Regions from separate parts of the Pseudoalteromonas sp. CO342X genome, predicted to be linked through region 2. Evidence: predicted binding sites of a transcription regulator. Region 2 holds the regulator's gene; each other region holds the start of a gene.

Region 1 (7,995 bases), on a different contig from region 2:
ACTGCACTCTCACAGCCTTTTAAGCGCATCAGCGGTGAGGCATCGGCGGGAGCGGCAACCACTACGGAGCGGCGTCTACCCTCGACGCCCAAAATCTCATCAATAAATTCTTTCACCTCACGACCGCGTTCACCGACCAAGCCAACGACGATAACATCCGCCTCACTGCCTCGTGTCATCATGCCAAGCAGTACCGATTTACCCACACCACTCCCTGCAAACAGACCCATACGTTGGCCTTGACCCACTGTCACGATCGAATTTATCGCGCGTACACCTACATCCATTGGTGAGTCGATTGGACGCCTTGCTAGTGGGTTAATGGGCGCTGCGGCAAATTTCAGATGTTTCTCAGCGTCAATGGCACCAAGGCCATCTAGTGGCCTACCAAGTCCGTCAACCACGCGGCCAAGTAGACCCATTCCGACAGGTAATCCAGCATCCTTAACTTTTGGGATCACTCGCGCTCCAGGAAGGACGCCTGTAATATGATCGTTTGGCATAAGGTAAAGCGTTTCTTGATTGAAACCGATGACTTCTGCATCAATAAAACCGCCCAGTGTCTCGATTTTACATTGGCTGCCGACGGGAGCACTTAGCCCCCTAGCTTCAAGGGTGAGGCCAACCACACGGGTGAGGCTGCCTGCAACCGCAACCCCATATGGTTTAATAAATTTCTGATACTTACTGATGCGCTCGCTCATAGCAGCAGATGTCGACATGTTCGCAATTACCTTAGGAAGGCATCGTTATCCTGATTTGATTGCTTCGCTTATCTAGATAACAGTGCAGTATTATTGGTTTATACCGCTATCTTGCAAAAATGATTCCAACACTTCGCTAATACGGTTCTTAAGCGTCATATCAATGGATGACTGTGGCGTTTTCACCTCGCAGCCACCTCTGTCCAACGTCGGCTCTGGAAGTAACTGCCAATGCTGTGATTGTATATGTTCTTCGCCGTACATGGCTTGCACTAAGGCCAAATCTTCTGGATGCAGATGGATGCGTACTGTTTGATCTTTGACAGGCAACGCGTCCATTGCTTTTTTCAACGCGTTTAAAATGAGGTCAGGCGTGGTCTTAAGCTCTTTAAAAATAACCTGCTCCGCCAATAAATTGACAAGTACAACCAGCTGCTTTTCACACTCATCATCAACCTTTTTCAGTGGCGTTTGCATGCCATCTAGTATAGTGGATAGCGCCTTCATCCTCTCTTCAATAAGCGGTTGTGCTTCCTCAAGTCCCTTTTCTTTACCTATTTCTACGCCTTCTTTATAACCGGCTTCTTTACCTTCAGAAACCCCTTTGTCAAAGCCTTCAATATAGCCCTGCTCATGGCCTTGCTTTATTCCTTCGTCGTAGGCGTCCTGGCGGATCTGCTCTAATTCTTCAATGGTCAAAGTAGGAAATTCAGGCTCTTGTGGCTCAGGTTCGGGGTGTGCCTGCTTTTTCGTATACAACTCTTCAAGTGGTGTACCGAATGCGGTCGAACGACCGCGGAATTTTTCGGGCTTATCCGTAACATCTGGAATAGGCCAGTTTTCTAATAACTCATCCAGCGCTTCGGTGCTGACTGGGCGGCCTTTATACAACTTTTTATCGACCATGGTTTATAGGAACTCCTCGCCACCACCGCCACCAAGCATAATTTCGCCTGAGTCAGCCAAACGTCTAGCCGTTGCCAAAATTTCTTTTTGTGCAGCTTCCACTTCACTGATCCGCACTGGAGGCATAGCCTCAAGGTCATCTTGCATCATCTCAGCAGCACGCTTAGACATATTCTTCATAATCTTTTCTTTTAAAGATTCGTCCGCGCCTTTAATTGCTTTCATCAGTACGTCTTGCTGTACTTCACGCAGTATGGCTTGGATCCCTCGGTCTTCGACATCCATCAAGTTTTCAAACACAAACATGAGGTCTTGAATTTGTTGCGACATTTCTTCGTCATGTTCTCGGATTGAATCCATCAACTGACCTTCAATATTAGTATCCAAGTAGTTCATGATATCTGCAGCGGCTTTTAAGCCACCCATTTTCGCTGCTTGTGCACCAGCTTGACCAGCGAACTGCTTCTCCATGATCTCGTTGAGTTCTTGTAGTGCCGCAGGTTGTACTTCTTCTAAGTTTGCAATACGCATAGTTAAATCTAAGCGTACTTTCTCAGGAAACTGAGACAAGATTTCGGCGGATTGCTCAGGCTCGAGATAAGACAATACAATCGTTTGGATCTGCGGGTGTTCGTTGCGGATAATATTGGCAACTTGCTTCGAGTCCATCCACTTCAACGAATCCAACCCTTTTGCACCGGAGCCCATAACGATTTGGTCAATAAGACTTGCCGCTTTGTCTTCACCAAGTGCTGCGGTTAGCGCCTTCTTAATGAAATCTTCCGATTGGAAACCAATTGTACTAAAACTTTGAATTTGTTCGATAAACAAATTGTGCACAGCTGCTATTTTAGCCTGAGATAGGTCATCCATGGAGGCCATTGCCATACCGACCTTTTGCACTTGTTTTGGCTCTAAGTGTTTCAAAATCTGAGCCGCATCTTCTTCAGTCAAACTAAGCAGTAAGATGGCAGCCTTGTCGACGCCATCTAGCTTGTCAACGTCAAAGGCTGCGGGCAATTGTTTTTGTTCTTGATCAGTCATCTTCTGTCAACCACGCTTTCACAACTTGTGATGAGAGTTCTGGTTCGTTAGCAACTAAGGCACGTACTGCTTTGAGTAGGTCTTCGTCGCCATGTAAGTCTGGCAATTGTAATCTACCGTCAGAAGAGAAGCCAACCGCAGACTCATCGAATTCGTTATTTAGCATATCGAGTGTACTGTCACCTAAATCAACACCACTGGTCAACGCATCTTCATCAAAATCTTCAAGCGTATCATCTGGGTAAATTAGACGCTTAAGCATAGGTCTTACTACCGCTAAGATTAGCACAATGATCACTAAGGTACCTGCTGCAAGACGAATTGTCTTTTGGAACCAATCTTGCTCCCAAAGTGGTATCTCCTGCATTTCAGTGAGATCTTCACGTACGAATGGCACAGTAACTACCTCTAACGCATCACCTCGCTGCATATCAAAGCCCACACCACCTTGTAGCAAACGACGGATGTTATTTAACTCTTCTTGCGTACGCGGCGCCATTGCCATGTTACCTTCAGCATCAGGTTTTGCGAGGTAGTCAACGGCCACACTCACACTGATCCGGCGAATAACCCCTGTTTGCTGACGTTTATGGCTAATAGTGGTATCTAACTCATAGTTACGGGTTGCTTCTTTTTGATTACTGCTTGGTGTTGCACTTTGACCATTGCCGCCTTGACCCGCAATCTCTGGGATATTTGAGTTTATGGGAGGTTGATTAGTCAGCGCCCCCGGAATACCTACAGCTAAACCACCAATATTATTTTCTTCATACGTCGTTTCGCTACGAACCGCTGGTAGATCAGGGTTATAACGTTTTTGCGTTTCTTCAACTGCGCTGAAGTCCATCGTTAAGTCAACCTGCGCGGTAAAGTTACCAAGACCTACAGTTGGGATCAGGATGCTATCAATTTTTTCTAGATATTCTTGTTCACGCTTACGTTCGATTTCATACTCTTTTCTCGAGCGTGCAGCTAAAGAGTCTTGAGAACCAGAGTTGAGTAGACGACCGTTTTGATCGGTGACGGTCACGCGTGAAGGCTCTAGGCCTTGTACCGCTGATGCCACGATGTCTACGATTGAATCAACTTCTTCGCCGCCAAGCGTTTTGCCACGTTTAAGGGTAATAACTACGGTTGCAGAGGGCTTTTTCTCGCGACGTGCAAAGACGTTTTCTTTTGGAATTGCAAGTAACACTTTTGCACGGTTTACATCTTGTAACTCTTCAATTGTTCTCGCAAGTTGTTGCTCACGGCTATGTTTTAAGCGCTCTCTTTCAAGACGTTGGCTAACACCAAAACCCATATCTTGCATCAGAATATCAGTTCCAGAACTCGGAGACTGAGTAAAACCGTCACGCGCCATACGTAGTTTTATGTCTTGATAGTCCGACTCAGCAACTAAAATGGTATTACCATCTAATTGGTATTCAATTTTCTGTTGGTCTAAAAAGTCTAACGTTTCAACGAGTTCTTCTGTTGGGTATTTACCAAGTGGGCGCATATCTGGTTGGCGCGCCCAAATGATAATAAAGATTGCGATTGCTAAACAAATAGCAAGGGCAATAACCAGAGTAACCTGGCGCAACATATCAACACCGCTTAGCGCACTGAAGTAGCCTGATTTTTGCTCTTGTTGCTCATCCGAACCGCTGTCATTATTCAGCGCTGCATCGGAAAGCGTAAGATCTGTTGATTGATTAGTAGCCACGATTACTCTCCACAGTCACTCAATTAAACTGGCATGCTCATGATTTCTTTATAGGCCTCAACAAGTTTATTACGAACTTGCACTGTTGCCTCAAAAGCGACCGACGATTTTTGTTTCGCTATCATGGCTTCTGCAAGAGAAACGCTTCTGTCACCCATTTCAACAGCGGTGACTTTTTGTTTCGCTTCTTGTTGTAAGCCATGAACCGTATTAAGTGCGTCTGAGAGTAAATCGCCAAACTGAGCCGATGAAGATGCCGCCGTCTTAACCGGCTGCACTGATGGCTGTGTGTTTCTCGTCGCTTCTGCAGCCATTGCCTGCATTTCTTGAAATAGCGCTGATGATTGTACTTTCATGATGCTTTACTCAAAATAACTCTTAGTTACCTGTAATAAAGCAGAAAACGTGCCAACTTAAAACCCTTTATTTTCAACACCTTATAGAATTTTAATCATGTCGAAAAATTGGCAGTACATAGAAGTGAAAACTAGGCGCCTAAGATCTGCTGATCTTTATAGGCACCTGATTAAATTTGAATTAACAGATAAAGCTTAGCCTGAGGTTTGGATAAGCAACGAACTAACTCATTGTTTTTTAAGCTCAGCTAACTTAGGTTAAGCGGGTAGCGCAATCCCTAAATCTCGCATTTTTGCCAGCTTGTAGCGAAGTGTGCGAGGACTCATACCTAATACCTCCGCCACCTCTTTGCGTTTACCGTTAAACTTTGCCAGCGTATCTAAAATAATTTGGTGTTCTTTATCCTGTAACTCATCTTTATAGCTAATGATCTCATCCTCACCTTGAGAGCGCTCCATTAAAGCTGATGCTTCATGATTTACAAGTGGTGCAGACTCAATCAAAGCCATAGGTGAGAAATTTTCGATAAAAATATCATCTTCTTGAATTTCATTACCTTGGAACAAAATCAGGGCACGTTGAATAACGTTATCTAGCTCTCTTACGTTTCCAGGCCAACTGTGCGAACTGAGCTTGTGCTTTGCACCGCTGCTTAATATAGGTGTTGGCTTGCCTGCTTTTTGCGTATGTCTTACCAACAAATGCTCGGCTAACACCGCGATATCACCCGCTCTATCCTTCAGTGGCAACCACTCTAGCGGGAAAACATTGAGGCGATAATATAAATCTTCTCTAAACACCCCATCCTCCACCGCTTCTTTTAAATCGCGGTTACTGGTTGCCAACACTCTGACGTCCAGTGAAATGGTTTTTCTACTGCCTAAACGCTCTACTTCCCGCTCTTGTAACACGCGAAGTAATTTTGCTTGTAATCCCAAATCCATCTCTGTGATCTCATCAAGCAAAATCGTTCCCTTTTGTGCTTGTTCAAACTTACCTGGACACGCCTGAATGGCACCTGTAAATGCCCCCTTTTCGTAACCAAACAGGGTCGCTTCGAGCATATTTTCTGGGATTGCAGCGCAGTTAATTGCGATAAAAGGCTCGTCTGCTCTGTCGGATTTATCGTGAATATAGCGAGCCAACACTTCTTTACCTGAACCACTCGGTCCAAGTACCATAACGCTGGCATCTGACTTAGCTACTTTTGCAGCCAGTTCAAGTAGTTTAATACTCTTTGGATCGGCAACAATGGGGCCGTCTGTCTCTTTTTCCTTCTCAGGTAGATAACGTCCAACCATATTGAGCAATACTTCAGGCGCAAATGGCTTAGCCATATAGTCGATGGCACCCAATCTCATCGCTTCAACCGCATCATCAATGGTCGCGTATGCTGTCATCATCAATACCGGTAATTCGGGATAGTTGAGTTTAATGGTCTTTAACAAGTCAAGCCCACTCATGGCACCCATTTGCACATCACTCACCACCAAAGAAAAGGCTTCCTGCTTTAGCAATAAAACGGCTTGCTCCGCACAACTTGCTTCTACGCACTCGATATTTGAAAGCTGCAATGTATCGATGAGTGCTTCTCTTAAACCAGCATCATCTTCAACAACTAAAACTCTGTTACTCATAGTTCCTCCGCCTCAATTAGTGGTAGTACCAAGCTAAAACGCGCACCCTTACCTTCAACATTGTCTGCCTGCGCAAACCCTTTGTGCGCGTTAGCGACCGAATTAACCACCGCAAGTCCTAGCCCAGTCCCCTGCGACTTAGTTGTAAAAAATGGTTCAAACAACTTGTCTACTAAGGTTTCATCAATGCCAGGTCCATTATCAACAACTGAGATACGTACATACTCGCCACACGGCTCGCGCTCTGCATTAAGTTCAATGTGTGCCGCACTGCCAATTATTTGAATACTGTTGTGGATCAGGTTTTGGATCGCACTTGCAAGCGCAGTACGATTACCTAATATTTCGATATCTGGCTCAGGTAAAAATGCTTCCAATGTTGCTTGGTTAAGCTCAACCATAGCGTCAGCACCCGCTTTGACTTCACTCAATAACTGTTGCATTGACACTCGCTCAACCACTTGTTGCTCACCGCTTTTAGCGAACAACAGCATGTCATTAACTTGGCTTTCTAAGTCTTTTAACCGAGACATCAACTTATCGTGAAACTTTTCTCGAGAAGCCGGAGGAAGATTAGCTGCACCTAGGTTTGCACCATATAACATCGCAGCCGATAACGGCGTACGCACTTGATGCGCCAATGAAGCAACCATTTTTCCTAACGCACTTAACCTTTGCATATGCGCAACACGGCTTTGAAGCCGGCGCGTCTCGGTGAGATCTGTCATCAAAATGAGTTGCCCAGGTTCTGGTGTTAGCGCGGTAATATCTAACTTAATTCTTCTGCCATCTTTAAGAGAGACTTCATGACCATCGTCCTGCTGTGGTCGAAATGAACGCTGAATAACGCTAAACCACTTTTCACCTTCGAGTGGTTCACCCAACATATCCATCGCAATTTGATTCGCCTTGGCAATCATACCTTGACCATCAAGTACCACGACACCTGCTGGCATAGTATCAACAAGATGGCTTAACCAACTCGCCTGCTGCCTAAGGTCGCTTAGCTCACCGACGTAGGCTTCTTGCAGCAAACAGGGATTGTAGCGATTCGTCGTTGGTACAAATTGTGGATTAATAACATGTGCTAATGCCATTTTTCCGCTCTCTTAAAAATAAACTCAATGGATAAAAGCAAAAAACGATCCAACTTTATATTCCATTTAAAACATAGAGTTATATAACACTTAACAATATCAATTTATTGACACTGTTTTTATATACAGCATTATGCTAGAGTTTTTGAAAGCCAAATGTGATGCCGCAATGAGTAGTTGGCGTAGTAAATCATTTAGCTTATTCATATTCACAATTAGATAGAAGAGAGCCAACAATGACAATACGATGCGGCTGGGTGGACGAGAGCAAACCCGATTATGTTGAATACCATGATAAGGAATGGGGAAGACCTGTACTGGATGACCAGAGCTTGTTTGAGTTTATCACATTGGAATCTGCACAAGCTGGCTTAAGCTGGTATACCATTTTGAAAAAACGTGAAGGCTATAGAAAAGCATTCCACGATTTTGATGTACACAAAGTGAGCCTGATGACAGAGCAAGATATCGAGCGGCTATTAGCATTTGACGGAATTATCAGAAACCGCGCAAAAATCGCAGCAACGATAAACAACGCTAAG
Region 2 (7,995 bases):
CCGAGTGTGAAGTCCCATTGCCATACAGCAATAACCCCAGCGATCAATACTGACCACAGCACGCCGTTTAAGGCGCCGATCGCCAGCTCTTTACCCATTAAAAACTTTTGGTTAGTCTGGTTAATATGGCCAAGGGCAATACCACGAATCACTAGGGTTAGCGTTTGGCTACCGGCAACGCCGCCCATACTTGGTACTATGCCATTTAACACCGCGAGAATAGGTAAAATATCCAGAGTACCTTCGAAGAAGCTTGCAACAAACGCTGCCATTAAGGCGGTTAGCAGGTTAATTCCAAGCCAAATAGAGCGGCGCTGGCTACTTTTTAGAACTGGCGCAAAGGTGTCTTCTTCATCTTCAAGACCTGCCATACTTAACAAGCTGTGCTCAGCATCTTCACGGATGACGTCAACAACGTCATCAATGGTGACACGACCAAGCAAATGGGCGTTATCGTCAACTACAGGAGCCGAGATCCAGTTGTGACGCTCAAAAAGCTGCGCCACTTCAGACTCATCCATGGAGATAGGGATCGTTTCCTTATCTTCATCCATCAAGTCTCGAACCATACTGTCAGGAGACTTAGTTAATAAGGTATTGACAGGCAGCGTGCCTAAAAAGCAGTTGTCTTTATCAACTACATACAACTCGTCCGTACCGTCTGGCAATTCGCCTTTAAGACGTAGATATCTAAATACAACTTCTAAGGTAACATCGGGTCGAATAGTGACCGTGTCAGTGCTCATTAGCGCACCGGCCGAGTGTTCCTTGTAGGACAATGCTTGTGTCGCACGTTCTCTATCTTGGCTATCCATCGCACCGATAACGTCTTGGTAGACGGTATCAGGCAGGCTTCTCAGAACATCACCAAGGTCATCGTCGTCCATGTCTTCTGTAGCGGCAGCAATTAGCTCCGGCTCCATCTGGGCGATGATCCCAAGTCTTACGTCCTCTGACAGTTCCTCTAAGACATCCCCTTGGATATCTGGGTCAACGAGCTGCCACAGCATAGAGCGAACTTTATGAGGGGATGATTCTAAAAGCAGTGCTGTATCACAAGGAGCTGTTTCTGCGAGCATACGCCTAACTTGAACAAACTGACCACTGTTTAAGGCTTTAGTTACCTTTTGGAGTTGTTCCAGTGTGTAGTCTTGTTCAAATACTTCAGGCATAGGCATCCTTTTTGATAATAATGGTGGCTAACGTGATTAAGTTAACCCTATTCATTTATTTTATCGCAGAAATCAATTTCTTAATTTGAATTTTATTCGTGTTGTTTCTGCTGGTGGGTTGTTATCGTTAATACACGTTAAAGGTGTACGCAACGATAAAGTAGGATTTTCTCGGCAACTCGCTTTACTGCACGAGAGAAACCTAAATTGGTATTACAGTGTAACTCAGTTTATTGGGAACTACCAAGGTTTACGCTTAATTATGAGAGACTTATTATACCAATTCGCTTAATTAAGTGATCTATTTTTAAGCGAGAAAACCTTGTTGATAACACGGCGAAAATTTTGCTATTTAGTTGTTCTAAATGAGAAATTTTTAACACAGTTAGCGTCAGGTTTGCTCCTTCAAATTGAGTAAGTATTAAGACTAATTGGTATTAGACCAGTCTGGTTACGGAGGGGGAGATTAGCACGGACTAAATGAATCAGACCTTAGTGCTATTTTGGTGCTAGTAGCCCAAGTTACTCGGATTCATTAAATTTATTTTCTATTAGTCCGCCAATGGCGTCTAGTGCATACTGAGCATCAGGACCTTCACAAACCACTCGGACTTCTTTCCCTTGGCTGCTTTCAAGTAACAACAGCGCTAGTACGCTGTCAGCAGCTGCACTTTTGTCTCCTTGATATAAGGTCACTTCGGCATCAAATTGGGTTGCTAATTGTGCAAGAACCGTCGCTGCTCTAGCGTGCAGACCAAGCTTGTTCTGGATTAAAAACGTATCTTCTAGCATTTAACCCTCTTGCTCACGGTGGCGAATTTTGACGTTGGGATGGGTTTTAGCAAAACGCTCACCAATGGTTTGCGCTAAATATACCGAGCGATGTTGCCCACCTGTACATCCTATTGCAATCGTTAGATAACTGCGATTGTTACGCTCTAAGTGTGGTAACCAAGTTTGTACAAAGGTTTGGATCTGCCAAGTAAACTTTTGCACGATGCTGTGACTCGACAAATAGTCTTTGACTGGCTGATCTAGGCCAGTTAGCGGCTTAAGCTCAGGCTCCCAATGTGGGTTGGGCAAAAAGCGCGCATCAAAAACGTAATCCGCTTGTTTTGGGATACCGTGTTTAAAGCCGAAAGATTCAAAGGTAATAATGAGTTGTTTGTCTTTTTTACCTAAGATTTTTTCGCGGATATCTTCTGCAAGTTGATGAACGCTCAGGCCTGTAGTATCAATGAGAAAATCGGCGCGAGTGATCAATACGTCTAACAATTCCCGTTCTTTCTTTATTGCAACATCTAGTGGAAGATTATGCAGTGAAAGAGGGTGCAAACGGCGTGTTTCTGAGAAGCGTTTTATCAGGGTTTGATCGTCACTGTCTAAATAAAACAGGGTAGGTTTGGCAAAGCCTGGTAAGTATTCAAGAATGTCATTAAACTCGTCCTGTTCTTTAGGTAAGTTTCTGACATCAATACTGACTGCTATTTTATTATAATTGTCCGAAACGCTGCGGACTAAAGACGGCAGCAAATTGACCGGAATGTTATCTACACAATAGTAGCCTAAGTCTTCCAATACTCGAAGCGCTACAGATTTACCAGAGCCTGAGCGGCCACTGATAATGATAAGCTCGAGTCCTTTTTCTTCATCACTCATCAAGTTCACCTTGGATCACTGCATATAACTCATCGTCACTTTTTGCTTGCCTAAGCATTTTGCAAAAAGACTTGTCTTTGAGTGTATCAGCAATCGCCGCTAAGGTCTTCAGGTGCTGTTGATTATCACCTTCGGGTACGATGAACGCGACAAAAATATCGACAGGCTGCTTATCTATGGCTTCAAACTGGATCCCTTGCTCGCTGACAAGCACCATTGCAAGGATTTTATCCAAACCTTCAAGTCGACCATGGGGAATGGCAATGCCTTTACCGATCCCTGTGCTGCCTAATTTCTCTCGCGCCATTAAGGCGTCCAAGATAGCATGCTGACTGGTATTTGGAATTTGGCTATGAGCCAGTTCGCTGATGTATTCTAAAATACGTTTTTTGCTATTAAAAAGGACCGCAGCTTTACTGCAGTCCTTGTTCACTAATTCACTTAATTTCATCTTAGTGTCGAGTGAGCTTCTCTTTGTGTTTAATAACTTGACGATCTAGCTTGTCGATAAGGCCATCAATTGCGGCATACATATCTTGATGCTCTGTTGATGCAAATAGCTCGCCGCCGTTTACGTGTAATGTTGCTTCTGCTTTTTGTACTAGCTTCTCGACATCAAGGATCACATGCACGTTATTGATATGATCAAAGTGCCTTTCTAGCTTCGCAAACTTGTTGGTGACATAGTCTCTTAATGAGTCAGTAATTTCTACATGGCGACCAGTTAGATTTAGTTGCATAAGCATTTTTCCTTCTTGGGTTTTACGTCTTATATCAAGCTTTTACGCTGATTTGACGGTGGAATGGCTAGGGATTCACGATATTTTGCAATCGTGCGTCTCGCTACCTTAATTCCTTGCTCAGCTAAGATATCTGCAATTTTGCTGTCACTCAATGGCTTCGCGGTATTTTCTGCAGCTATCAGCTTTTTGATAAGTGCTCTAATTGCTGTAGAGGAGCACTCACCTCCATTTTCTGTACTTACATGGCTAGAGAAGAAATACTTCAGCTCAAATATTCCCCGAGGTGTATGCATGTATTTTTGTGTTGTCACACGGGAAATTGTGGACTCATGCATCTCAACCATTTCAGCAACATCATTTAGCACCATAGGGCGCATTGCTTCGGGGCCATGTTCAAAGAATGCCTGTTGTTGTTGCACAATGCAATTGGTAACTTTTAATAAAGTATCATTTCGGCTTTCTAAGCTTTTAATAAACCACTTTGCTTCTTGTAAATGTGAGCGAATAAACTGACTATCCGTACTGGATTTTGCCGTTCTAGACATCGCAGCGTAATGGTCGTTTACTCTTATTTTAGGCATAGCATCAGGATTTAGCTCTACGACCCAGCGACCTTTTACTTTTTTCACTGATACGTCAGGGATCACATATTCAGGCTCTTCATGAATAATGCTTGCCGCTGGTTTTGGGTTAAGGCTATGAATTAACGTCATGACCTCTTTGAGATCGGCTTCTTTAAGGCGCGTTTTCTTTGCCAAAGTTCGATAGTCACGGCTGGCAAGCAAGTCGATATGCTCTGTCAGGATCATTTTCGTTTCGGCAATCCATGGTGTATCTGGGGCGAATTGATTTAGCTGAATACACAAGCATTCTTGTAAACTGCGCGCTGCGATACCGACAGGATCGAAAAGCTGAATACGTTTGAGCACGGCTTCGACTTCATCCAGCTCAATAGGCTCTTCGCTACTCTCATCATTAATGCTTTCTAAAATGTCTTCGCAAGACAGTGTTAAAATGCCTGACAGGTCGACCGCTTCAATAATCGCAATCGCAATCGCTCTATCTGTTGGACTAAATGGTGTCAGCTCAAGTTGCCACATGAGATAGTCGTGGAGAGATTCAGAGGTTTCCCCTTGATAAACATTATCGTCATCGGGAAGTGGGCCTGAGCTTGCAGCGGGTGCTGCACTCATATATTCGTCCCAAGTGACATCCATGGCAAGGTCATCACTGACAGTGTCTTTGCTCATGGCGGTATCTGAGTCTATTTCATAGTCACTAACCTGCGCTTCATCGCTTGAATCTTGATTGTCGTCAGCACTGCTCTTTTCTTGGCTGTGTTGGTCAGCGTTTTCGCCGTCAGTATTATCACCTTCTTCCACTTCCAACAATGGATTGCTGTCTAATGCTTCTTGTATTTCTTGTTGCAGATCCAATGTACTAAGCTGCAGCAAGCGAATGGCTTGTTGCAGTTGTGGAGTCATTGTAAGTTGCTGCCCCATGCGCAGCTGTAATGATTGCCTCATGTATCTCTAACAATCCTTTTTAACAGTTATTAATACTACGTCTTAACTATAGCTTGAATTGTTCGCCTAGGTAGACATCTCTTACGGTTTGATCTGCCAAAACATGTTCTGGCGTGCCTGCAGCGATTAACTCACCATGTGAAACGATGTAGGCTTTTTCACATACGTCCAGTGTTTCTCTAACGTTATGATCGGTGATTAGCACACCGATACCGCGGTTTTTTAGGTGCTCTATGATTGTCTTTATATCTAACACCGAAATAGGATCAACACCAGCAAAAGGTTCATCTAACAGGATAAACTTAGGATTAGCGGCTAAAGCGCGAGCAATCTCTACGCGTCTTCTTTCGCCTCCCGACAATGCCATGCCCTGTGAGTCACGAATGTGTTGAATATTAAATTCGTCCAGTAACTCGTTTAGTTCAGCTTCTCTCTCAACTTTAGATAAGTCTTTTCGAGTTTCTAAAATCGCCATCAAATTTTGATAGACCGTGAGTTTTCTAAAGATTGAAGACTCTTGTGGTAGATAGCCAATACCAAGTCGCGCGCGGCTGTGCATTGGTAGCAAAGTGATATCTTCATCATCAATCTGAATAAAACCTTTGTCGCTTGGTACTAACCCTACAATCATGTAGAACGTAGTGGTTTTACCCGCTCCATTTGGTCCTAATAAGCCTACAATGCTGCCAGCCTGAACACTTAAACCAACATTTTTGACGACCTGACGACCTTTATAACTCTTTGCTAGACCAGTTGCTTTGAGCTCGCTCATTAATTGTTACCTTCTTCCTGCGCTTTTTTATCTTTTGCGTCTTTTTTGTCATCAACAGGAACAAGGATGGTTCTTACCCGAGAATCTTCTTGGTCTGAGCGCTCAGCACTGATCAATTGCTTTTCAATGTCATAGGTGATGACTTGCGCATTGATTTTTTGCCCAGTTTGATTGATTTCCGCATCGCCAGAAATGACTAAGGTGCCTTTCGCAACGTCGTAACGAATTTCGTTTGCTTTGGCTTCTAGCAAATTACCATCAGGTTGACGTTCACTGAAAATAGCTGGGCTGCCAGTAGCAACAAGCAGTTGCTTGTTAGTACCAAGCTCCGCGCGGCGGTGGACTTCTAGGCGATCGGCATTTATTTTTCTGTTGCCATGAATAATAACAACATTCTGTTCAAAAATACCGATGTTGCTTTGCAGTTGAGCTTGCTGACGGCCAGCATCAATAATGACTTCATTTTGTTCTGCAGCAATTGCTAAAGTAGAACTTGCAAGCAAGCCGATGAAAATTAGTTTGTTAATGATTTTACTGGTCATAATAAATTGTCTTTGTGTGGTTGATGAGTTCGATCACTTGCTTTTGTAGATCTGCATGCAGCCCTTTACCCGTGATCCTAAGACTAGGACCTGTGATAACGACAGGGTGTTCCGATTTCATCAATTTTTGCTTAATTTCAACTCTTACATTATCGGCATTGATATCGGTGATCATGGCGTTAGGCGTTAAATTCTTTGCCAGCACATTGCCTTCTAATATCAAGGTATTGTTTTCGTACAGTGTTGCTTCTAATGCACTTATTTGCCAATTCTGCTCACCGTTATATAAGGTGAAAATAGGCTTTTCAAAGTGACTAAAGCCAAGATCTTGATACAACTCCATCTTATCAGCAGTTACCTGATAGTTTAATAAGCCATTTTCACTATAGGTCGTTTGCTGAAGCGTGGTTGCAACATAATCGGGCTTAGCTAACGGTTCATCTTCTTTTGCTGAGTCCGCCTCTGATGGATTAAACATGGGCGACCACATCCATACCATTAGAGAAGCGAAAACAATGAGTAAGATGACACGTAATACGGTCATGTACTTGATCCTTTGGAAGTCAATAAGTGATTTTGGCTGAGCATTAGAAGATCAGTCAGTTCTCTCACGGCACCAAAACCACCAGGCATCAAGGTCGTGTAATGGGCGATATGTTTAACAAGAGGGTGTGCATCATTGACGGCAACGGCAAAACCGACTTGCTCCATTACGGGTAGATCTGGGCCATCATCACCAATATATGCAATTTCGTCATCACTAAGGCTGAGCTTAGTCTTCAGTTCATCATATGCCACTAACTTGTTTTCTTGGCCTTGGTAAATATAAGTTACATTTAAACTAGTCATGCGTTGCTGAACTATTTGTGAATGCCTACCTGTGATAACGGCGACTTCGATACCACTATCAATCAAGGCCTTAATACCAAACCCATCTTTGGTATTAAATGCTTTCAGTTCTTCTCCATTATTACCAAGGTATATACGTCCATCTGAGAATACGCCATCAATATCGCAAATCAATAATTTGATTTGTTTTGCTTTTTCCCAAGCTTCAGGTGAAATCGTCTGATATAAATCTTCAAATTGCATTACAGCACCCCCGCTCTAAGTAAATCTTGCGTATTCAAGGCGCCAACCGGTATGTTGTTTTCGTTTACCACAATCAAGCCATTAATTCGTTTGGTTTCCATGATATTGAGTACCTCAGCTGCGAGCATATCGGCGCGTGCAGTCGTACTTTTAGCCGTCATTACTTGCGTGATTGGGGTGGTGTGAATATCGACCTTTTGTTCGATAATACGGCGCAAGTCACCATCGGTAAAAATACCCTGTAATTGCGAGCTTTCATCTACGATTGCCGTCATACCTAAACTTTTAGCGGACATTTCAAATAAAGCTTCTTTAACTGTGCAATGACTATTGACCATAGGGATTGCATCTCCTTGATGCATGACATCAGCAACGGTTAGTAGTAGACGTCTTCCCAAACTACCACCAGGGTGGGAAAGTGCAAAATCATCTGCCGTAAAACCTCTGGCTTCAAGTAGCGCAACTGCGAGTGCATCACCCATCACTAGC
Region 3 (7,995 bases), on a different contig from region 2:
AGTTTGAGCAAGAGAGATACCGTCGTTCGCGTTACGGTTACCTTGATTAAGACCATTGATTTGTGAAGTCAAACGGTCAGAAATTTGTAGGCCTGCAGCATCATCAGCAGCGCTGTTGATACGAAAGCCTGAAGATAGACGCTTAAATGATGTATCTAGTGCGTTACCAGATTGCATTAATTGTCTTTGTGCGTTCAATGAACTTACGTTAGTATTTACATAAAGTGCCATGATGGTTCTCCCACTTTAAATCGAGTCTTTCACTCTCAAACTTAGAAACTTTCCAACCTTTGAATGTTTTTCACTCTCCGGCTTGGTTATTTAAGTTATCGGTCGGCAAAAATTTTCCTTTAGTGTTTTTTTTAAAAAAAACATAAACAACTGATTGATAGAGACTTTTTGTTTTATATGGAACAAAGGACAGGAAGTTATGGCTATGAGCTTATACTGAAGAAATGTATTGAAAGTACTATTACTTTCAATACATTAAATTAGATAGTAGTGTTTTAGGCTGTTTTGAAGAAGGTAACCTTTAAAGGCCACCTTTTTAACGAATGTAGTCTAATAAAGAAAGGTTAGTTAGGCGGCCAAATGTTGCCTGAGAGGCCTGTAATGCAGTTTCATGCTTGGTGAGCTCTGAAATCGCTGAATAAAAATCGACTTCAATCAAAGCCGCTTTATTTGCTTTATTATCAACGTCCAAGTCTGAATTTGCATCAGATACAAGCTTTGCAGCATTTAACCTGCCACCAAGCCCCGCTTGTCCTTGCGATATTTTAATCTTGGCATTATCTAGGCCAGTAATGCCGTCAGCCAGTACCTGTTTGTAATCATCACCCGTAATGCTGGTGTCTCTCAATGACGTAATCATAGATTCTAATGTATTTAGAATGTTTTCCTTCTGAGGTTTTTCCAAATCAAAGCTTATTTGGCCTGGCGCAGCACCAGCGAAGTCAAACTCCATGCCAGCGACTTTAATAGTTCCGCCTTCTGCAGTACCGGTTGAAATAACCGTTCCCCCCTGCTCAAGCTGGTAAGTATTTGGCGTACCCGCTGTCACCACTAAGTCAAAGGTGTTTGCACCTGCAGGCGCACTTGGATCCGCGTTGTAATTCGCTTTATGAAACTTATCAAACACAGCTTGCTCATCTACATAAACCGATGCAGAGGTGATACCACCAGAAACCACACCTGTATTTGAAGTAATATTCAGTCGCTTCTCTGCACTTTCAAATACATCAAAACCGTTATCACTGGAACGTATCTCGACCCCTTCAGAGACTTTTATTTTATGCTGTCCTTGGTCACCGTTATATACGTACTTTCCAGTGGCTGAATCGAAACTATAAGTTTGCGTATTGTCTTGGTAGCCGGAAAATATAAACTTACCATCTTCACTTTTTGAGTTCATCAAATCCAAAATAGTATCTTGGATTGACTCTAGCTCGTCAGCGATTGCTTGGCGGTCAACATCGGATAACCCACCATTACCTGCTTGTATCGACTTGGTATAAGCACTATCAATGGCCGTTTTAATATTTTCTAGTACTGACTCTTGAGTGTCTAATCTCGAAGACAACATAGTCAAATTCTTAGTAAACTGATCGTTTGCTTGGATCCGGTCGTCAAAAAGCATGGCTCTAGCAGTCGCTGAAGCATCATCAGAAGCACTCAACACCCGCTTTTGCGTGTTCAACTGCTGTGTTGCTTTATTCACGTCTTGCTGATTACGCAAAATAGAATTGAGATTAGAATTAAAAATTTGATTTTGAGATAAACGCATAATTACCTCGCTGCACTTAATAAGGTATCGAACACAGTTCTTGCTGCCGAAATGACTTGCGCCGAAGCCGAGTAAGACTGTTGGAAACGTAACAAGTTAGCCGCCTCTTCATCTAGGTTCACGCCCGAAAGAGACTCAAACCATGCGCTTGACTGATTGGCTAACGCTTCAAATGCCGCGCCATTGGTTTTCGCTTGATTGGTAATAACCCCTACACCAGTGACAATATCGGCATATGCTTCATTAAAGGTTTTATGGCTTTCTGTACTACCTGTAGACTCTACATTTTGTCTAACTAAATCCGATGATTTCAGACCATCGAGCGCTGCACCATTACGGTTGTCATCAAAGCCACCAGTGTTAAAACTAATCTCAAAACTATCACCGGTATTCGGCGTACCCTCAATATCGAAAGTGAAGCCAAGATTATCAAAAGGTGCAGGCGCAGCTCCCACTCCAGAAAGAATATCTTTGCCATCCGCAGGAGCCGTAAAGGTATGCGTTGTACCTGAATTACTGGTTAACGTATATTCGTTAGCATTGGCTGTTTTAGTCAAAGTATAAGGACCATCATTCAACGTTGGCGGCGTTCCCGCAGTAAACGCACTGGTCGTGGGATCGGTATCAGTGACGACTCCGGCTGAAATGGTCGCCGTACCATTATTGTCTGCTGATTTTTCAGTACGAATTGGCGACGCTAATGCGAGTGCTTCTGGTCTTTGAGTTGCAAGCTCCAAGCCAGTTGCAGCCTGTTGATTTAATTTCACAAGAAATCTATCACCTGTTGCACCACTACCCGTTACGTTCATTTGTAAGCCAAAATAATCGCCCGTTCCCGTGATGACTCCACCTGCAATATTACCAGTCGTCGGAGTACCGATAGGATTGCCTTTGGCATCTACAGCTGTTATTTCAACGGTTGTTGCACTGGTATAAGTAACTTGGAAATCGGTAGCTGGCAACTCATTGCCGCGCCCTGGCTCAAGGGTTGCCGTAAGCGCTGCGGTGCCTGTATTTTCGCTGTAAGCAAAGCCACCCACGGTAGGTATTTTAAATATATCTCCACCTATGTTGCCATCTAAGTCCATTCCCAATCTATTTTGCTGATTAAAAGCATCTGCCAATGCGAGGCCAATTTGACCTAGTTGGTTTTGTGCCGGGATCAACACTTCATCTCTAAACGCCAGTAACCCACCGATTTTGCCTTTCAAGCTGCCGCTATCTAACTCGAGCTGCACAACATTTTTATCTTTAATGTCTAGGATTAGTTCTTTATGATTAGGATCTGGATTGCCTTTCATCGCGAATAAATTGAAGGCTCCACCTTGCATCACAAGTGCATCCCCAGTGCCTAAAAATACGAGCTTCTCGCCATTTTCACCATCGAGTGTTTCTATATCTACAAGTTCAGCGAGCTCCTTGATAGCTTGATCTCGCTCGTTAAGTACACTGTGATCGACATTGTTCAGATTGAGTGCTGATTTACTCGCTACTTGTTTATTTAATTCGCTGATTTTTTGCACAAGATTGTTGGCTTCTTCTGAGAAAATATCCAATTGCTCGTTCACAATACTGTTTTGATCAACAACAATACCTGACAGTCTATCCATTTGATCAACAAGGCCTTGAGCGCCCGTCATAAATAAAGAGCGGTTAGTTGTCGATGAAGGTAAGTTAATCGCGCTTTGTAAATTGTTAAACATAGAGTTGATGCTCTTGCTCAGACTGTTTGAGTCTTGTGCAAACAACGTATCAACGCGGCTTGCCTCAGTGACAAACTGCTCATAGTAAGACTGATTAGAAATATCACGATTTAATTGCTGCTGCGCAAATTGGTTGAGCAAACGCACGGTTTCACCGCGGCCAACCATGCCACCTATCATTGTTCCGTGTTCAGTCCGTTCACGGATATACCCTTTGGTATTTAGGTTAGCGATGTTTTTACTGGTGGTTTGTAGTAACTCAGAGTTAGCCCTAACCCCTGCTGCACCAATATTTAATAGATCAAATGACATCTCATCTGACTCCCTTTGTTAGCGCACCGGATAAGAAATCGGATACATCAATACGCTTTAAAACTGACTTAATTTTGTTGGCATAATTCGGATCGGTCGCGTAGCCTGCATTTTGAAGCTCACTTAAATAAGCATGACTATCACCAGCCTTGTTTAAGGCTTGCTCGTATCTCGGATTACCTTTTAGGAAACTGACATAATCATCAAAGCTTTGTTCTAGCGACTTATAAGCACGGAAATCGGCTTGCTTTTGCACCGGTAACCCTTGCTCAAATTCAAGTGTCGATTTTCTGGCACTTTCACCACTCCAGCGGCTATCCGCTTTGATATTGAATAGATTAAAACTGCTACTACCATCTTTTTTGCTGATGATGTGCTTACCCCAACCGGTTTCCAGTGCAGCTTGTGCAACCATTACCGCAGGGTTCAAGCCTAACTTTTTCGCAGCTGTTTGAGCGTATTCCCAAATTTTGTCGACGAATTCCTCAGGAGAACCAAAGCCTGTTTGTTCATCGCTTGAGGTATCTGCCTTAACATTGACAGCCTGCGGTTCAGGTTTACGTACACTCTCACTCGCTGTCGCCTGTCTTTTAAAGGAAATATCGCCGTCAGCTCTCATTACTGAGGCAGGCTTATACTTTTCAGAATTAGGAGACAACTGCTGCACAATCAGATCTGCAAGTCCTAAGCTGCCCTGCTCAGATAAATGCATCGAAAGTTGCTGATCATGCATTTCTTCAAAAAATTTGACACCACTAGAGTTAAATGGACTGTCTTTATCCTCTAGCGCCTCATTCGCTTTACGCATGCTTTGTAACAACATTTGCGTAAAGATAGACTCAAACTGTTGTGCCGCCTTTTTCAATGCCTGATCTGAGGCACCTTGATCGCCAGCACCTTTCAGCGCCTCTTTACGGATCGAATCAAGGTTTCCTAGGTCAAAAAAGCTTTGATTTTTCAATTGGTCGGTGTTCATACACTCAGCACTGTTTGACGTTAATAACTATACAAATAGAAATGCAAAATCCGAGCCAAAAAAAAGCCCCACAATTGTGAGGCTAACTAGTTGATTAATAATAGAACATCAAATGACGACTAATTGACCATTTATTGCGCCCGCTTCTTTTAGCGCTTCAAGGATCGCCATTAAATCACCAGGCGCTGCGCCAACTTGGTTAATTGCCCTAACCAAATCATCAAGGCTCACGCCTGGGTCAAACACAAACGCTCGAGAGTCGTCCTGATTTACGTCGATAATACTTTGCTGCGTCACTGTTGTTTCGCCATTTGCCAGCGCATTAGGTTGAGACACATTTTGTTGCTCAGCAATCGTTACGGTAAGACCGCCATGAGTAATTGCCGCAGGCTGCAACTTGACATTTTTGCCGATAACGATAGTACCTGTGCGCGAGTTAACGATGATCTTCGCAGCGGTATCCGCTGGTTTGAATTCAAGATTCTCAAGCGTAGATAGATACGCAACGCGCTGAGACGGATCTCTTGGTGCAATTACTCGAACTGAAGCTGCATCCATAGGTTTAGCACTGTTTGGTCCAACAAGACCATTGATAGTGTCGGCCAAGCGCTTTGCGGTAGTAAAATCCGGCCTATTCAAGTTAAAGGTAATGTAATCACCCTGAGTAAACGGACTTGGTACTGCTCGCTCCACTGTCGCGCCGTTTGCCACCCGACCTACTGTCGGGGTATTGATCACAACTCGACTCCCGTCGGCGCCATCAGCGCCCAAACCACCGACAATCAAGCTACCTTGCGCAATTGCATATACGTTACCATCAACCCCTTTAAGAAAGGTCTGAAGTAACGTGCCGCCTCGTAAACTACCAGCACTACCAATAGATGACACAGTAACGTCAATGGTTTGACCGGGTTTAACAAAAGGTGGTAAGTCAGCATGAACCGCAACAGCCGCGACATTTTTAATTTTTGGCTTTAAGCTTGCTGGCATCGTGATCCCAAAGCTATTCAACATCGCTTTAAAGCTTTGCTCGGTAAATCTGGTTTGCTCACCGGTACCAGGTAAGCCCACAACTAGGCCGTAACCAACCAGTTGGTTTGAACGAACACCTTCAACCATACTGACATCTTTAACTCGCTCAGCAGATGCCAAAGAAGAAAAACCAACCAACGTAATGGCCGCACCGATAAGCAAAATATTCTTAAGCATATTGTTCATTTTCAGCACCTTAAAACGGCATCAGCGCGCTCATAAAGAAACTCGTTAACCAACCTGCACTTTGCACTTCTTGTTGGTCGCCTTTACCTGAATATTGAATTCTAGCGTTTGCCACTCGATTGGATTCAACGGTGTTATCTGCGGTCACATCCTGAGGCCTTACTAACCCTTCTAAGCGAATAAACTCTTCGCCAGTATTGAGCGTTAACCACTTTTCACCACGGATCACTAAATTGCCGTTTGGAAGTACTCGGGTGACATTGACCGATATATTACCAAATAGGCTATTTGACTGATTGGCTTGAGAATCACCAGAGAATGAAGAGCTTGAACTTGCTCCAAATTGTATCGCTTCCTTACCAATATTGATGGCATTGCCACCAAGGCCAATAATCGGATCAAGACTAGCGTCACTAGATTTATCAAGTTGAGAATTCGCAGCTTTGGTCGCCTGGGTCGTTTCTCTGAGTACAATGGTAATAATATCACCGACTCTTAACGCTTTTTTGTCAGCATAAAGATCATTGGAAAACTGCGTATTAAACAATGACCCTGTTGCCACCATTTGGGCTTGATTATCCTCGGGATAGATAGGTGCATAATACGGATCGTCACGCACCACATTTTTATTTTGTGTTGTACTACATCCAGATAATGCAGCGACCGTTACGATGGCTAAATATAATGCACGCATAATACCCCCTACCCAATTACAACTGTTGATTAATGTAGCTCAGCATCTGATCTACCGTTGAAATCACTTTTGAGTTCATCTCATACACGCGTTGTGTCTCGATTAGATTTACAAGCTCTTCGGTCACATTAACGTTTGACGTCTCAAGTGCGCCTTGAACTACTTTACCTAACCCTTCAACGCTTGGGTTACCTTGTACAGGTGCACCACTTACCGCAGTTTCTGTGTACAGGTTTTGACCAATTGGTTCAAGACCTGATGGATTAATAAAGTCACTGATCGTCAATTGCCCAATGACAACGTTTTCAGCTTGCCCTGCAACGCGCACTGATACTTCGCCATCTTGAGAAATAGTGATTGACTGTGCATCGTCGGGCACATTCATCTCTGGTAACACAGGAAAACCCGCACCAGAAGTAACTATCCGTCCCTCTTCATCCGTCGTGAACTGACCGTTTCTTGAATACGCAGTTGTGCCATCTGGCATCTGAATCTCAAAAAAGCCCGGACCTTGGATCATCCAATCCAAAGAGTTTTCGGTACTTAACATATTACCTTGAGAAAAATTCTTTTGGTTAGCGACCACTTTGGCACCTGCACCAAGCATTAAGCCTGATGGTAGTTCTGTATCCTGAGAGCTGCGGCCACCTGGTTGATTGATGTTTTGATACAGCAAGTCTTCGAATATCGCCCGACTCTTTTTGTAGCCGACGGTACTGGCGTTCGCCAAGTTGTTCGAAATAACTGAAATATCAGTTTGCTGAGCATCTAAGCCTGTTTTACTTATCCACAATGCTGGATTCATAATCTCTACCTCACTCTTAAACTATGCGTAGGAGCGAAGTGTGTCGCTCATCTATTTCTTCAGCTGTTTTCATCAGCTTAATTTGCATTTCAAATTGTCTTTGATGGTTGATCATATCCACCATCTCATGAACGGGATTGACGTTGGACATCTCTAAGAAGCCACTCATTACCTTTGCAGTTGGAGATATTTCACAAAAACCACAGATCCCATCTTCTAACTTATCTTCTCTTGGTCTAAACAGGCCGTCATTGCCTTTTTGTAGCTTACTATTATCTGCTTCAATAATTTTCAGCCTATCAACCACCTCAAGAAAGTTAGCGGGGGCACCTTGTGGACGCACTTGAATAGAGCCATCGTCACTAAACACCACTTTATCAACGGGGATAGGTAAGACAATAGGTCCACCTTCGCCAATAAGTTGACGCCCGTGAGCTGTAACTAACGCACCGTCATTACGAATGTTTAGCGTGCCGACTTTGGTGTAAGCTTCTTCGCCCGATG
Region 4 (7,995 bases), on a different contig from region 2:
TTATCTTCAGCAAGTCTTGCACTTCTTTGAGGCTGAACCCCACTTCCTTCGCGCGAAGAATAAAGCGCATTTGCTTTTCACTTTGCTCATCAAACAACCGATACCCGCCCTCGCTCCTTGTGCAAGGGTGTAGGAGATCGTTTGCTTCATAATACCTTAACGTGTCAGTTGATACGTTAAGCCGCTTTGCCAGCTCACCAATCTTTACCACTTTACACTCCCAAGTCCTGAAGATTATCCTAGTCGACATCACAAGTATAAACCTTAGAGTTAACTCCAAAGTCAAGAAAAGGATAAAAATAATGCAAATCGTGGTATTAGACGCTAAAACCCTTGCAGGAACCGATCTTTCTCCCATTGCCAAACTAGGCACATTAACGTCTTACGACACCACGCTCAGTGATGACATCATCACACGCTGTAAAGATGCAGCAGTCATCATCACCAATAAAGTACAGTTAACTGAACAAGCAATCGCGGCGTTACCACAATTACGCCTGATTTGTGTTGCGGCCACAGGCGTCAACAACATCGATTTGGCAGCCGCAAAAGCCCATCAAATTGCGGTGGCTAATGTGGCTGGTTATTCGACCCCTTCTGTAGTGCAGCACACCTTTACTATGCTTGGTAACTTAATGACAAATATTCATCGTTATCAGCAAGACTGCTATGCAGGGCTTTGGCAACAAAGTGACATGTTTTGTCGTTTGGATTACAGCATCAACGAAATTGCAGGCAAAAACTTTGTGATCGTAGGCCATGGAACGTTAGGAGAAGCCGTTGCAAAAGTCGCACAAGCATTTGGAGCTCAGGTAATTGTTGCCGAACGTAGGGGCGTAACTGAGGTTAGAGCAGGACGAATGGCTTTTGAAGAAGCACTGCAGATTGCGGATATTGTATCGATTCACTGCCCGCTTACCGCTGAAACAGAAAACCTGATTTCAAGTGCTGAATTCGCTCTACTTCCAAATCATGCCTATATTATCAACACCGCAAGAGGCGGAATAGTCAATGAGCAGGCGCTGGTGGATGCACTAACTAACAAACAAATAGCTGGTGCTGCTGTGGATGTCCTCACTCAAGAGCCGGCACAAGCAAGCAACCCTCTCGTTCAATACCAAGGGGAAAACTTGCTTTTGACACCGCATACGGCATGGGCAAGTAAAGAGGCCATCGAACGTTTAGTCGGCGAAATTGCCATTAATATTGAAAGTTTTGTGGCTGGGACAACGAGAAACCGAGTGGTCTAGATTATTGTTTTAGTGAGTGATATCGCTAAATGTTAGTGAAAACCATCAACTATAAACTGATTAAAAACCAACAACAAACTGATATTTATAAACTTTATTAATTGGCAAAGAGTTTGCAACTCTTGTGATAATTCAAGCAAAAACAAATGGCTGTTTGCATTATTTGCTCAGCAACAAAATTAAAAAGGAAAACAACAATGAAAAAATTAATGTTAGTGGCTGCGCTTAGCTCTACTCTATTATCAGGCTGTATCGTTGCTGTATCCGACGGTGAAGTAGAGCACGGTTGGGCTTCTGAATACAACTCGTCTAACTGGGAACATAAACAGCGTAAAAATCGTGAAAAGATTGCCAACCTTGAAATGGGCGCGTCTTACTCATCAGTAAAAGACATGTTTACAACCCCTGATTTTAGCGAGTTGGTGTCAAAAGACGGCGATAACTATCAAGTACTGTACTATGCAACCAACAGTAAACACTCAGACGGCAAAGTAACAAAAGATGAGTGCACGCCATTGGTATTCAAAAACAACCAACTGGTTGGCTTTGGCGACAACGCATTAAAGCAAATTCAGTAAGACTTTATCTCACCAAGGATGGTGAATAATCTGAGTAAACTGACGCACAGTTGTGTGTGTCCAACTCCTTATTTTCTTGTCATCTTAATAAGTTAAAAACAAAACAGAGCCAAACTTTAATAACCCAGCCTATTAAGCTGAACTGTCCTCTGATACCAGCTCATACCTATACTTCCATTCGAAATAGGCAAGCATGATGACAAACATAGCTTCACAAACAATAAAAGCAATACCAATTAGACTTGCAACGTTAAAATACTGAACAACCACTCCAGCGCAGACTAGCGCCCAAAAAAGATTGCCGAACACTAAAAGCTGCAAATGTTTTATGTTCTTCGCTTTTTGAATGGCAAGGCTAAAAGAGTACGCGCCATACAACAGATTTGATAATGCGATAAAGATAATGGTTTGTTCAGGTATATGATAGATCGCACCAATCATTGAGTGGAAAAGCAATACGATTAATCCCACGGATATAGCCGCAATACAATCCACCCAAATTATTTTACGCCGTATATCCATAGAATAAACCTAACACCACACCAAAAGGCACAACATACTCAGTTAAAGATCTATAAAGCATGAGCATAGCCAAGCTTTATGCGGTGCACTTATGGTCTGAATGCGAATATGCTTTCGCTCCTGCATATGGCTTTAGATATTTATAGTGCTTTAATAAATACCGTACTTTGCTGCTTTTGGGCAACTGCAAGGGCACTATCTGCCATTTTTATCAGCTCACTAAGCTCACTACTGCAGTGATTTTCAATATGAACTGCACCAATGCTAACGCTCACATGCGCACATATCGGTGAAGCAATATGGGGGATTTTTAACGCATTAACCGAGTCGTGCAGCGCTTCTGCTATCTCATTAATTACGTCGATATTATGCTGAGTTAGTACCAACGCAAAACGAGTACCATCAAAGCGGCCAATAAATAAAGAACGTCGGGTTGCGCCTTCTTCTAGCGCTTTGGCGACTTTAAATAAACAATCATCACCGTGCATGTAGCCATAATGCTCATTAAACGTTTTAAAATAGTCCACCTCAACCAGCATAACGGTAAAAGCACTGCCATCAGCTTTTGCGCTTTCTAATGCTGATTTCATCGCTTCATCTAGATATCTACGATTGGGCAACTCCGTTAAACCATCGATAGAGGCTAGCTTTTCTAGCAGATCATTTTTCTTTTTTATTGCTAAATGGTTTTTGATTCTGGCTTTTACAATCAAAGGGTTAAAGGGTTTAGTAATATAATCCACTGCCCCTAACTCCAAACCTCGTGCTTCATCTTTAAAGCTCACACTACCGGAGATCACGACAACGGGAATACCGTAAGTGCTCGCATCCTTTTTTAGGCACTCTAAAACAGAAAATCCAGCGCCGTCAGCCATTAACACATCTAAAATAATAAGGTCTGGTTTACTTGCTTTTAGTTCATCAATACATAACTTAGTGTCTGTGCTATGGGATAACCGATGGCCGTCACCTAATGTATTGCTTAGGACCATCTTATTTATTGGGTCATCATCAATAATAAAAATGTGCTCAGCTTGCTGCATCTTATGACGCTACCTTTTTAGCTCGATAAAGCACACCACCTGTGAAAGTGCATTTGTTAACACATCCAAGTCAGTGCGATTTGTTATTGTTGTGATCGTTTTGCTTTGCGTTTCAAGGTCTTTTGCAACTTTCGCTAGTCGCTTAAAGCCCAGACCTGCAGCAGCGCCCTTAATTCCGTGTGCTAACTCGAATAATGCTGAACCTTGCTCTATTTCAGCAACCTGTTCTAGGTAATCATGGCAAAGTTTAGCAAATTTATCTAACATTGTTTGCAAAAACGTTTCATTTTGCATCATTTGTGATAAAGCAAACTCATAATCAAAAAAGGCTTCTTCTGTTTTATCCGACTGGAAAATATTACTTGCCAATGCCTTGCACGCCTGTGTGCTATTAATTGGTTTTACCAAATAATCATTCATGCCAACGGCTGTGGCTTTCGCCCGCTCTTCTTTGCTTGCATTTGCGGTCAAGGCGATAACGGGAAGCTCAGTTTCAGACCACACGGCTCTGATCTGCTTGGTCGCTTGATAGCCATCAATATTTGGCATATGGATATCCATCAGGATGATATCGGGTTGCAGTGAGCGGCAAACTTCCTCAATATGTTCGGCGCTTTGGAGCCCTACGGTAGAAATACCATTCTGCTTCAACATATTTTCAGTAATATCTAAATTTAAGTTGTTATCGTCGACCACCAAGCAAAGTGCACCGGCAACCTGCATACACACGTTGTCGACGGTTTGCGTCATATGGGCAAATTCAGCAAGCCAAGTATAAGCTGATTGGTAAAACACACTTTGATTAAGCGCAATATGGTTACTTTGCTCAGGAAACTCCCCTTCACAATGCAGTAGTAATGCGGTATTTCCAGGTAGCGTATAAGCGGGGTCAAGTGCTGCTTCTGGTGGAATAACAACAATAGACTTGTCGAGCTGAGCATGCATCCCGTGCAATCGCTCAACAGATAAAGGTTCCGCAAGACCTGAAAAATAGCTTGGTAAGCTATGTGCTTCGGTGGTGAGACAGTAAACTTCTTTGTGACTATCCACAACTGGACAAGCGCCTTTATCTAGCACCAATTCGAAGAAAAAGCAGCTTCCTTCGTTCGGGGTTGAGTTAACCGCAATATCGCCACCTAAGAGTGCAACTTCTTGCTTCACAATCGCAAGCCCCAAACCAATGCCTTCGTGACGACGTGTGAAGCTTTCATCACCTTGGGTAAATGCATCAAAAAGGTGTTCAATTTCTTGCGATTTGATCCCAACGCCAGTGTCCCAAACAGCAAACTTGATGGTTTGTTTTGCAGCTCTATCATTAGTTAACGTTACTTTCAGACCCACCTTACCATGGTTGGTATACTTTACGGCGTTACCAAGTAGGTTTACTAAGATTTGCTTTACTTTATCTTCATCACTGTAAAGGTAAGGCCAGACTTGAGGGTCGACCTGTAACTCAAACTCCAAGCCTTTTTGTATACATAAAGGCTTAATCAGTGATTCTATCGTGGTAAATACATGGCAGGTTTGAAATGTCTCGTATTGAATTGTGCCTTGATGACTTTCTACTTTGGCAAACTCTAAAATACTGTTGAGCATGGTAAGCAGCTCGTTTGCAGCCCCAGAAAGCTGCTGCAATTTTTTACTCTGAACTCGAGTCAGCGCCTCACTTTTGATCATATCCGCCAGACCTAATATGGCATTAATTGGCGTTCTAATTTCATGGCTGATATTCGCGATAAAGCGGCTTTTGGCAAGCGTTGCGCGCTCAGCATCTTGCTTCGCTAACAGCAGACCAGTGATATTTTGAATATGGATCACGTAATACTTAGGGCGCTTATTTTTATCCCAAACTAAAGAAATACTCAATTGTAACCAGCGGTGCTTACCCGACTGTGAAATCATGTGCTCAACGACTTTCTTTTGCTCTTTTAATAGCCCAGCCAAGACAGGCTTCAGCTCTTGCCAGTTTTGTTCATCAAACAAGCGTTCCAGCTGCTTTTCTCCGGTATTCTTATCAAGTGATAAGTAACGTTTGGCAGCCTTGTTCATCTCCAAAATTTTACCGCTGATCGCAGCCAAAATAACGCCATTAGGTGCAAACTCAGTCGCTGCCCTAAAGTTTTCTTCAGAGTCTCTTAGGGCATTATATGCCTCTTGTGCGGCAGTAATATCTCTCGCAACCCCCAAACAACCGATGAGCTTTCCAGTTTCCGATTTCAATGGCGTGATAGTCAAAAAGTAGGTATTTGCCCCAAGGACAAAATTAGTTGCCACTTGTTCTTGCGAGCGCTCCATCGCCGCTTCTTGCTCAAGTAAAATGGTTAATCCAGATGTCACTTCAGGTTGTGTTTTCGCAACTAAATCCGACTTATCAACCCCCATAAACTCTTCAAACGCGCGATTACAGCCTATGAATGAACCGTCTATATTTTTGAAATAGATAATATCGGGCACAGAGTCAAGCACTGCATTTAGCAAAGCAGCTTGACGCTCTTTTGCCTCAAAGCTTTGCTTTAATGCCTGTTGTTTACGCTTAATTTCGTCGTCTAGTTCTTGATTATGTTGCTTAAGGGCATGCATTAAGCGCGATTTTTGCTCCACCACCTGTTTGATTTGTATAAACCAAGGTTGCCATTCTGAGGGGATGGGATAGTTTAAAGTGGCTTGTGGTGTATGCTCTTGCAAAGATAGATAATTCACAAAATGCTTTAGAGGTCGGACAAATATTTGTCCGCTTAACCATACAATAGTCACAAAGGTAAAAAGAATAAAAAACAGTAATAGTGCAAGTTCGAGCAAGATCTCCCGCTGTAGCGGAGCGGCAAACTGCTCATAGCTTTCATGATAGTTTAAACTAATAGGCTCTTTGGCGGGTTTTGCAATAAAGTGCAGTCCGTACTGCCAAGGTGCTGATGAGTTTACAAGCCCATCGTGGTCGTTATCATAGCGTTCCCCCGCGATAATCTCATCACTTTGGTTTTTAAATTCCATCGTACCGTCTAAGGAGCCGATGTTTAACAACCATCTATCAATAATATCGCTATCATAGATCATCAATACATGAGCGTTATCCACCGTTGATAGTTTCTTGCCGAGCGCAAACATTTGTCTATCGAAAAACTTCACGGGTGGACCAACGACTATATTGCCCAAGCTAAAGTCGGGTTCGAACTTACCTTGAACTAGCCGCGTGATAAAATGGCTACTTGAGGCTTCTCGACGCTTAACATACGCAAAGCCGTCATCTTCTATGTATGCGACCGCATACAATCCACCTTGCAACGCGAGCGCGGCATCAAAAGCGGTATTAAGCGACAATACGGTTTGCCATCGTTTAGTAGCAAAAAGCGCTTCACTGACTTGCCCACGACCAACAATCTCTCCACCATTGTTTGGTAACGCATGATAATAATGTTCAGGGTGTTGCTCTATATCTTCTAACCACTCTGGTGGCTTTTGAAAAGAAATGGGCTGCGCTAGGTTAACGGCGATACTATCAAGAACGACATGTGCAGCATAAAACTCTTGTTTCAGCTGCTGAGAAACATATTCATACTGACCAAAACGTACTTTGTACTGGCGTTCGAGTTTAATTTGATAGAGATGGTAAGCTAAGACGAGGACAAGTAGGATGGGTATTATTACCGCCACTAAAATTCCCTTTCGGTAACTTTTTAGTGGTAAAAATTCTTTTGTCGCATCCATTTACTGGCTCGTTCCCGTTTGCACACAGTGTTAGCAAAAGAGTAACGAGCCAGTCGGCTCAAGGCAAGTTATAAATTTTCTTCAGCAAAACTTGCCAAGCGGCTTCGTACTACACCGTTTAAGTTAATGGTAGCGCTACCTTCAAAGTCTTTAAAGCGCTCGACAATATAGGTTAACCCTGATGTCACAGGGGTGAGATAATTACTATCAATTTGGGCGAGGTTTCCCGTACAAATCAATTTAGTCCCTTCACCGCAGCGAGTGATGATGGTTTTTAACTGTGATGCCGTTAAGTTTTGGCTCTCATCTAAAATAACGACCGCATTTTGAATACTTCGGCCACGCATAAAATTCACCGATTTGAACTGAATGTTCGCCTTTTCCATAATGTAGTTACGGCTAGTCACGGGGCTTTCATCGTGTTTGTGGAGCACTTCTAAGGTATCTGTGATGGCCGCAAGCCAAGGGGCCATTTTCTCTTCTTCCGTACCCGGTAAAAAGCCGATGCTCTCCGCAATTTCAGGCGTATTTCGCGTCACAATTACCTTATCGTAAATCCCTTTTTCGATGATCATTTCAAGCGCACTGGCAAGCGCCAATAAGGTTTTTCCGCACCCTGCTGGCCCAGTTAGTATCACCAGTTCAATGTCAGTATCAAGTAATGCATCCAGCGCCATACCTTGGTTGATATTTTTCGGTTTCACTCCCCATGCTTGACGGTGCATCAAACGTTCAACGCCTAAGTCTTTTAATCGAATGTGTTCAGAGTCGTAACCCACAACCCGAGCCGCGAAGTGATTAGTATCGTCTATCAGATACTCATTACAGAACACATCAGGTACGAGTGATTTTGGCACATCATGAACCGTGTATCGCCCTTCCTGCTGCGTTTGACAC

What was found. Region 2 encodes sigma-54, which starts transcription at its own class of promoters, with help from an activator protein. Its sites were predicted from a motif close to GTTGGCACGNNNNTNGNNT; they were not measured.
Region 1: the regulator sigma-54 is predicted to act here: its motif matches at 4,757-4,775, upstream of fliE (flagellar hook-basal body complex protein FliE).
Region 3: the regulator sigma-54 is predicted to act here: its motif matches at 4,816-4,834, upstream of flgJ (flagellar assembly peptidoglycan hydrolase FlgJ).
Region 4: the regulator sigma-54 is predicted to act here: its motif matches at 1,351-1,369, upstream of EXT47_RS02950 (DUF3192 domain-containing protein).

Annotation. Positions count from the first base shown of each region.
Region 1 covers NZ_SGPH01000020.1:181,690-189,684, forward strand. Annotated here, with positions in the region: gene fliI (flagellar protein export ATPase FliI) at 1-722, opposite strand, end outside; gene fliH (flagellar assembly protein FliH) at 795-1,610, opposite strand; gene fliG (flagellar motor switch protein FliG) at 1,614-2,654, opposite strand; gene fliF (flagellar basal-body MS-ring/collar protein FliF) at 2,647-4,365, opposite strand; gene fliE (flagellar hook-basal body complex protein FliE) at 4,386-4,718, opposite strand; gene EXT47_RS11040 (sigma-54 dependent transcriptional regulator) at 4,977-6,356, opposite strand; gene EXT47_RS11045 (PAS domain-containing sensor histidine kinase) at 6,353-7,453, opposite strand; gene EXT47_RS11050 (DNA-3-methyladenine glycosylase I) at 7,690-7,995, shown strand, end outside.
Region 2 covers NZ_SGPH01000035.1:258,764-266,758, reverse strand. Annotated here, with positions in the region: gene mgtE (magnesium transporter) at 1-1,172, opposite strand, end outside; gene EXT47_RS16620 (HPr family phosphocarrier protein) at 1,695-1,964, opposite strand; gene rapZ (RNase adapter RapZ) at 1,965-2,831, opposite strand; gene ptsN (PTS IIA-like nitrogen regulatory protein PtsN) at 2,824-3,282, opposite strand; gene hpf (ribosome hibernation promoting factor) at 3,284-3,571, opposite strand; gene EXT47_RS16600 (RNA polymerase factor sigma-54) at 3,601-5,100, opposite strand; gene lptB (LPS export ABC transporter ATP-binding protein) at 5,147-5,872, opposite strand; gene lptA (lipopolysaccharide transport periplasmic protein LptA) at 5,872-6,414, opposite strand; gene lptC (LPS export ABC transporter periplasmic protein LptC) at 6,404-6,958, opposite strand; gene kdsC (3-deoxy-manno-octulosonate-8-phosphatase KdsC) at 6,955-7,506, opposite strand; gene EXT47_RS16575 (KpsF/GutQ family sugar-phosphate isomerase) at 7,506-7,995, opposite strand, start outside.
Region 3 covers NZ_SGPH01000020.1:215,156-223,150, forward strand. Annotated here, with positions in the region: gene EXT47_RS11160 (flagellin) at 1-231, opposite strand, end outside; gene flgL (flagellar hook-associated protein FlgL) at 548-1,783, opposite strand; gene flgK (flagellar hook-associated protein FlgK) at 1,786-3,798, opposite strand; gene flgJ (flagellar assembly peptidoglycan hydrolase FlgJ) at 3,800-4,774, opposite strand; gene EXT47_RS11180 (flagellar basal body P-ring protein FlgI) at 4,883-5,983, opposite strand; gene flgH (flagellar basal body L-ring protein FlgH) at 6,003-6,686, opposite strand; gene flgG (flagellar basal-body rod protein FlgG) at 6,703-7,491, opposite strand; gene EXT47_RS11195 (flagellar basal body rod protein FlgF) at 7,508-7,995, opposite strand, start outside.
Region 4 covers NZ_SGPH01000010.1:203,033-211,027, reverse strand. Annotated here, with positions in the region: gene zntR (Zn(2+)-responsive transcriptional regulator) at 1-211, opposite strand, end outside; gene EXT47_RS02955 (D-2-hydroxyacid dehydrogenase) at 303-1,250, shown strand; gene EXT47_RS02950 (DUF3192 domain-containing protein) at 1,448-1,828, shown strand; gene EXT47_RS02945 (hypothetical protein) at 1,961-2,350, opposite strand; gene EXT47_RS02940 (diguanylate cyclase) at 2,491-3,393, opposite strand; gene EXT47_RS02935 (response regulator) at 3,403-7,044, opposite strand; gene EXT47_RS02930 (PhoH family protein) at 7,167-7,995, opposite strand, start outside.